Regions from separate parts of the Blautia sp. MSK.18.38 genome, predicted to be linked through region 2. Evidence: predicted binding sites of a transcription regulator. Region 2 holds the regulator's gene; the other holds the start of a gene.

Region 1 (3,424 bases), on a different contig from region 2:
GGTGTTAATGTAACCATTACTAATGTGAGCTGCGGACCTACCGTTACCCGCTATGAGCTGCAGCCGGAAATGGGTGTGAAGGTCAGCAAGATCGTTGGTCTTTCCGATGATATCAAGCTGAATCTTGCTACACCGGATATCCGTATCGAAGCACCGATACCGGGAAAGGCAGCCGTGGGGATCGAGGTCCCGAACAAGGAGAACAGCGCGGTCATGCTGCGGGATCTTCTTCAGTCAGAGGAGTTTAAAAATGCAAAATCCAAGCTGTCCTTTGCAGCAGGTAAGGATATTGCCGGAAAACCGGTAGTGGCAGATATTGCCAAGATGCCGCATCTTCTTATCGCCGGAGCAACCGGCTCCGGAAAATCCGTCTGCATCAATACGCTGATCATCAGCATCCTTTATAAGGCTACACCGGATGAGGTGCGTCTGATCATGATCGATCCGAAGGTGGTGGAGCTCAGTGTATATAACGGGATCCCGCACCTGTTCATTCCGGTGGTCACAGATCCGAAGAAAGCGGCCGGTGCGTTGAACTGGGCTGTTTCCGAGATGACCAGCCGTTACAATGCCTTTGCGGAATATGGGGTACGTAATCTTGGAGAATATAATAAAAAGGTTGCCAATATGCGGGTCCCGGAGGGAGAAAAGGCACCTGAGAAGATGCCGCAGATCGTGATCATCGTGGACGAGCTTGCGGATCTTATGATGGTTGCGCCGGGAGAAGTTGAGGATGCGATCTGCCGTCTGGCCCAGCTGGCACGTGCAGCAGGTATACATCTGATCATTGCTACCCAGAGGCCATCGGTCAATGTCATCACAGGTCTGATCAAGGCCAATATGCCGTCCAGGATCGCATTTTCCGTATCTTCCGGTGTGGATTCCAGAACGATCCTGGATATGAACGGTGCCGAGAAGCTTCTTGGCAAGGGCGATATGCTGTTTTATCCTCAGGGGTATCAGAAGCCGGCCAGACTGCAGGGTGCTTTTGTTTCAGATGAGGAGGTCAGTGCAGTCGTAGAATATGTTTCTGACAAAAACCAGGGTGCTGTTTATGATACCTCCATCGAGAAGCAGGTCAATACAGCCGGTGTCCCGGGAGGAGCCGGCGGCGGTGACAGAGATGTCTATTTTACAGAAGCCGGTAAATTTATCATTGAGAAGGAAAAGGCCTCCATCGGTATGCTCCAGCGTATGTTCAAAATCGGATTTAACCGTGCGGCAAGGATCATGGATCAGCTTTGTGACGCAGGAGTGGTAGGTCCGGAGGAAGGAACCAAGCCAAGGAAGGTTTTGATGTCAGCAGAAGAATTTGAGAATTATCTGGAGGAGAACGGCGGATGAAAATAAGTATCCTGACAGTAGGGAAGATCAAGGAAAAATATCTGCGGGATGCCATTGCGGAGTATTCCAAGCGCCTTGGGCGTTACTGCAAGCTGGAGATCATAGAAGTGTCCGACGAAAAAACACCGGATAATGCCAGCGAAACAGTAGAAGATGCCATTCGGAACAAGGAAGGGGAGCGTCTTCTTAAATATATCCGGGATGATGCGTTTGTGATCACTCTGGAGATCGGAGGCGAACAGCTGACCTCTGAGAACTTCGCACGGAAGATCAACGAGCTGGGAATACGTGGGACCAGCCATATCCAGTTTGTGATCGGCGGCTCTATCGGTCTTGGAAAAGAAGTACTGAAGAGATCAGACTATGCTTTAAGCTTTTCGAAGATGACATTTCCTCATCAGCTGATGCGTGTGATCCTTCTGGAACAGATCTACCGCAGCTATCGTATCATCAGCGGAGAGCCCTATCATAAATAATATCATACTACATATCTGCAAATATCTTGACAATTTTCGGATATGTAGTATGATAAAAAAAGAGTAGCACTCGAAGCTCAAGAGTGCTAATAATCACAGAAAGAAGGAAATGAATATGGCATTAAAACCAGTTGCAGACAGAGTTATCGTAAAATATTTTGAGACAGAAGACAAAACCGCATCCGGCATCGTACTTCCGGACAGCTCCAAGGAGAAAACCCAGCAGGCAGAGGTTATCGCAGTAGGTGGCGGTAAGGTCGTAGACGGTAAAGAAGTACCGGTACAGGTAAAGCCGGGCGACCGTGTGATCTACGGAAAATACACAGGAACCGAGATCAAATATGAGGGTGAGAAATATCTGGTGATCAACGCAGATGATATCATTGCCATCGTAAAAGACTGATGAAGAGTTTTTATCGTAATTTTCTGAAATTATGCTCCATGCTGGTGCTGCAGAATGTAGTGACCTTAAGTGTCAATCTTGCGGACAACATTATGCTTGGAGCCTTTAGCGAAACTGCATTATCCGGTGTGACCACCGTAAACCAGGTACAGTTCGTCTTTCAGCAGCTGCTTATGGCGCTGGGAGACGGACTTGTCATATTCGGAAGTCAGTACTGGGGAAAGAAAGAGACAGAGCCGGTAAGGAAGATCGGTGCCTGGGCCATGAGCACAGGCTTTTTTATTGCCCTTGTGCTGTTTATCCTGGCCAGTCTTTTTCCAACACAGCTGCTGGGGCTTTTTACAACAGATCAGGCGATTATCGAAGCCGGTCTTTCCTATCTGGCGATCATCCGGTTTACTTACTTTTTCTTTGCGGTGACGCAGATCCTGCTTGCTACACTGCGCTGTGTGGAAATTGCAGGGGTTGCCTTCGGGCTTTCGGTAATGACTTAAGTGTAGTAATGGTAGGAATGTCCTATCAGATGCCGACAAACGGTGGTATCATCCGGGGAAGCGGAAGCATCGCTTATTCCATGAAGGTGGACCTGATCAGTACCTGGGGGATCGTGATCCCTCTGTCCATGTTTATGGCATTTGTGGTCAAGGCATCTCCGGCAGTGGTGGTATGCTGCCTGAATGCAGATCAGATCTTTAAATGCGTGCCTGCATTTTTGAAGTGCAATTACGGACACTGGATCAAAAATATGACGAATTAAGGAAATATATATAGATCAGAGGCAAGATACAGAAAATTTATCTTGACGCCTGTGTGATCTGTATGTAGAATAAATACAAGCTTTAACGAAATGCAGTAAAAAAATCTCTGAAGAGCCAGGGACAGCTTGACAAAGGTAATATGGTATAGTATTATCTTGCTTATATCATATTAAACTGGTGGGAAAAGAGGTATACTCACTGAAACACAGGAGGAACAGGAAATGAGAAAAAAAGTACTGGCAGCGCTTCTGGTAGCTGCAGTGGCAGGAACAACTGTTATGTCAGGAATGACTGCTTTTGCAGCAGAAACAGAAGGAACCAAGGCGGAAGGCGGAAATATTACCATTGCAGAAACAGCAGATCCGCAGAACATCAATCCGCTTTATGTTGTGGATCAGACAAGCTTCGATATGATGCAGGCACTGTACAGCCCGTTTTTTGAG
Region 2 (3,424 bases):
GATCATGTGTCAGCTCATCAAATTTAGCTCTTGTAAGGTTCATATCGAAATGCTTCGGTCCCTCAGCAGTTGCTGTGATGAACGGAAGGTTGATGTTTGTTGTTGTTGCGGAAGAAAGCTCTTTCTTAGCTTTCTCAGCTGCCTCTTTCAGTCTCTGAAGAGCCATCTTATCGTTGCTTAAGTCTACGCCCTCTGTTCTCTTGAACTCGGAAAGCATGTAATCTGTAACTTTCTTATCAAAGTCATCTCCACCAAGACGGTTGTTACCAGCTGTGGAAAGAACCTCGATAACGCCATCACCAATCTCGATCACAGATACATCAAATGTACCACCGCCAAGGTCGTATACCATGATCTTCTGCTCTTTCTCATTGTCAAGACCATATGCAAGAGCTGCTGCTGTAGGCTCGTTGATGATACGTTTTACATCAAGACCTGCGATCTTACCTGCATCTTTGGTAGCCTGACGCTGAGCATCGTTGAAGTAAGCCGGAACTGTGATAACTGCCTCTGTTACTTTCTCACCAAGATATGCCTCTGCATCCTTTTTCAGTTTCTGAAGGATCATTGCGGAGATCTCCTGTGGAGAATATTTCTTGTCATCGATGGTTACACGGTAATCGGTACCCATCTCTCTTTTGATAGAGGAGATCGTTCTGTCTGCATTTGTAACTGCCTGACGTTTTGCAGGCTCACCTACCAGACGCTCTCCTGTTTTTGTGAATGCTACAACGGATGGTGTTGTTCTTGCGCCTTCTGTATTTGCGATAACTGTCGGCTGTCCACCTTCCATTACGGCTACACAGCTGTTTGTTGTACCTAAGTCAATACCAATAATCTTTCCCATGATTTTTTCCTCCTGTTTTAGTCTGTATCTGTTAAAATAAAGTTTGTTGTCAGTTAGTTCGCAACCTTCACCATACTGTGGCGTACTACGAAATCCTTGTAGGTGTAACCCTTCTGGAATTCTTCCACCACGATGTTCTCTCCAACCTCTTCATCCTCCACATGCATCACTGCATTATGGAAATCCGGGTTGAATTCCTTTCCCACTGCTTCGATCGGCTTCACGCCAAGCTCATCCAGTGTTGTGGTAAGCTGCTTGTAGATCATTTTCATTCCATCTGCAAAAGCATCGCCTTCCTGTGCCTGTGCAAGACCTCTTTCAAAGTTATCCACAACCGGCAGGATCTTTTCAACGATCTCTTTTGCTCCGATGATGTACATACTGGATTTTTCTTTTTCCGTTCTTTTACGGAAATTATCAAATTCAGCCATGGTACGCTTCAGGCGATCGGTAAGTTCCTCCACCTTCTGCTCAGATTTATCTTTTTTCTTCTTTCCGAAGAAGGAAGTTTTTGATTTTTCTTCTTTTTTATCCTCTGAGGCAGCTTCTTCGCCTGGAGTATTGTTTTCTTCCTCCGGCAGATCTTCTCCCTCCGGTGTCAGGTTTTCTTCTTCCTGATCTCCGTCAGTTACGGGGATTTCCTTCTCCGCTTCCTGCTCTTCGGATGTTTTCTTTGTTTCCTCCGACACTTTTTTTCTACCGCCTTTCTAAGTTTTCTTCTTTTTCAAAACGTCATCCAGATGATTCTTCAGTTCCTTCAGACTGTCCACTACATTCTCATAATCCATTCGTTTGGGACCGATGATCCCGATGGTTCCGTACATTCCGTCTCCCAGTTCATATCTGGCAGTTACAATGCTGCAGTCCTTCATGGTCTGGATTGGCATCTCATCACCGATGTAAACCTGGATTCCTGTATTCTCTCCATCTGACATCTGTTCTTTTACAAGATCGGCAAGTTCATGCTTCTCCTCAAATGCGGAGATCAGCTCCGTTGCCTTCTCTTTATCGGCAAGCTCCGGATACTTGAAGATGTTAGTTGCACCTGAAGTATAGATCTCCATATCTTCCTCTTCCACATGAATGGTGGCTGCCACTGCATCCAGAACCGTTGCCACCACACCGCTGTGGCTGCCTGCCTGTTCCTTCAGTCTGGCGATCATCCCAAGATTGATATCCTGGATCGGGATCCCATTGAGATTGGTGTTAAGAAGAAGATTCAGTTTCAGGATCGTCTGGTCGTCCATTTCCTCATCCAGATTGATGATCTGGTTCCGGACTGTGTTGTTGTCACTGACAACCACTGCCACAAGCTGAAGCTCGCTCATCCTCGACAGCTGGATGAACTTGACCTTGTTGCCGCTGTACTGCGGAACGGAAACCATGGTAGCATAGTTGGTATTGGAAGCAAGAACCTTCGCAACCTTCTTAAGCACCTTATCCATCTTATCTGTCTTCTCAATGATCAGATCTCGCAGCTCTGCGACCTCCGCTTCCTTCTCCTTCATCAACTCATTGACGTAAAGTCTGTAGCCCTTATCTGAAGGAATCCTTCCTGCTGAGGTATGAGGCTGGACGATATAGCCCATATCTGTCAGGTCTGACATTTCATTTCGGATCGTTGCGGAACTGACATTGAGATCCGCATACTTGGAAATGGTCCTGGAACCAACCGGTTCTCCGGTTTCCATATAGGTCTTGATGATTGCTTTTAAGATTTTTTGCTTGCGCTCATTCAACACCTCTTCCATGAATCCATCTCCTTTCCTTTTTATTCTTTCCTGACGGATGTTGATTCTTTTTTTACATCTGTTAGCACTCATTTTAGTGGAGTGCTAACATCTACAGTCTTTAAGATATCACCATGTAAAATATTTGTCAATATGTTTTGAAAAAAAGTTCTTATTTTTTCAAAACAAAAAAAGCATCAGTACGATGCTTTTTTGTAATACTGGTCTATGCAGTTCTGTGCCCCGGCAAAAAATTCCGCTTCTGTTTTCTGTCCCAGCATATATTTCTGAAATTCCGTTCCCATGGACGAAACGGCTTCTATGGAATCGGCACACAGTGGTCTTGCTTTCAGCTTATAATCTTTCAGATATTGCCGGATCATTTCAATGCCATCCAGATCAAAATTCTTATCCTCGATCACATCCAGTCTTGCCGGACACATTTTTGTCAGCTGTCCGTAATTTTTACTGGCCTCATATCCGGACACATACTGAAGGAACTTCAGAGCTGCTTCTTTATGATCAGAATTTTTATTCAGTACATACTGCCAGGTTGCGATATTGGTCACCTTCTCGTCAAATTCCGGAAATGGTGCCATATGGATCTTATCTTTTCCATACACGCCTGCATTCTGAAAAGTACTCAACACACCGGTATACATAAACATACATCCATACTGGCCGTTTATAAATTTTTCATTCAGCTGGTCATGCTGGTCGATCAGATTCTCCTCTGATATCATCCCTGTATCCAGCATTCGCTTCATATATTCTGCCGCTTCTCTTGTTTTCGGATCCGTCCAGTCTGTATAATCTCCTCCGAAAAAATCGACATACTCGCTGATAC

Evidence for each region. Region 2 encodes HrcA, which represses chaperone genes, less so after heat shock. Its sites were predicted from a motif close to TGTTAGCACTCNNNNNNNNNGAGTGCTAACA; they were not measured.
Region 1: a site for HrcA is predicted at 1,882-1,912, ahead of groES (co-chaperone GroES). Genes of this name have one in related genera too.

Annotation. Positions count from the first base shown of each region.
Region 1 covers NZ_JANFYP010000009.1:65,654-69,077, forward strand. The annotation lists gene NE638_RS07475 (FtsK/SpoIIIE family DNA translocase) at 1-1,344, shown strand, start outside; gene rlmH (23S rRNA (pseudouridine(1915)-N(3))-methyltransferase RlmH) at 1,341-1,820, shown strand; gene groES (co-chaperone GroES) at 1,936-2,223, shown strand; gene NE638_RS07490 (MATE family efflux transporter) at 2,223-2,717, shown strand; gene NE638_RS18040 (hypothetical protein) at 2,726-2,980, shown strand; gene NE638_RS07495 (ABC transporter substrate-binding protein) at 3,203-3,424, shown strand, end outside.
Region 2 covers NZ_JANFYP010000002.1:57,613-61,036, forward strand. The annotation lists gene dnaK (molecular chaperone DnaK) at 1-847, opposite strand, end outside; gene grpE (nucleotide exchange factor GrpE) at 901-1,536, opposite strand; gene hrcA (heat-inducible transcriptional repressor HrcA) at 1,555-2,598, opposite strand; gene NE638_RS01740 (ABC transporter substrate-binding protein) at 2,775-3,424, opposite strand, start outside.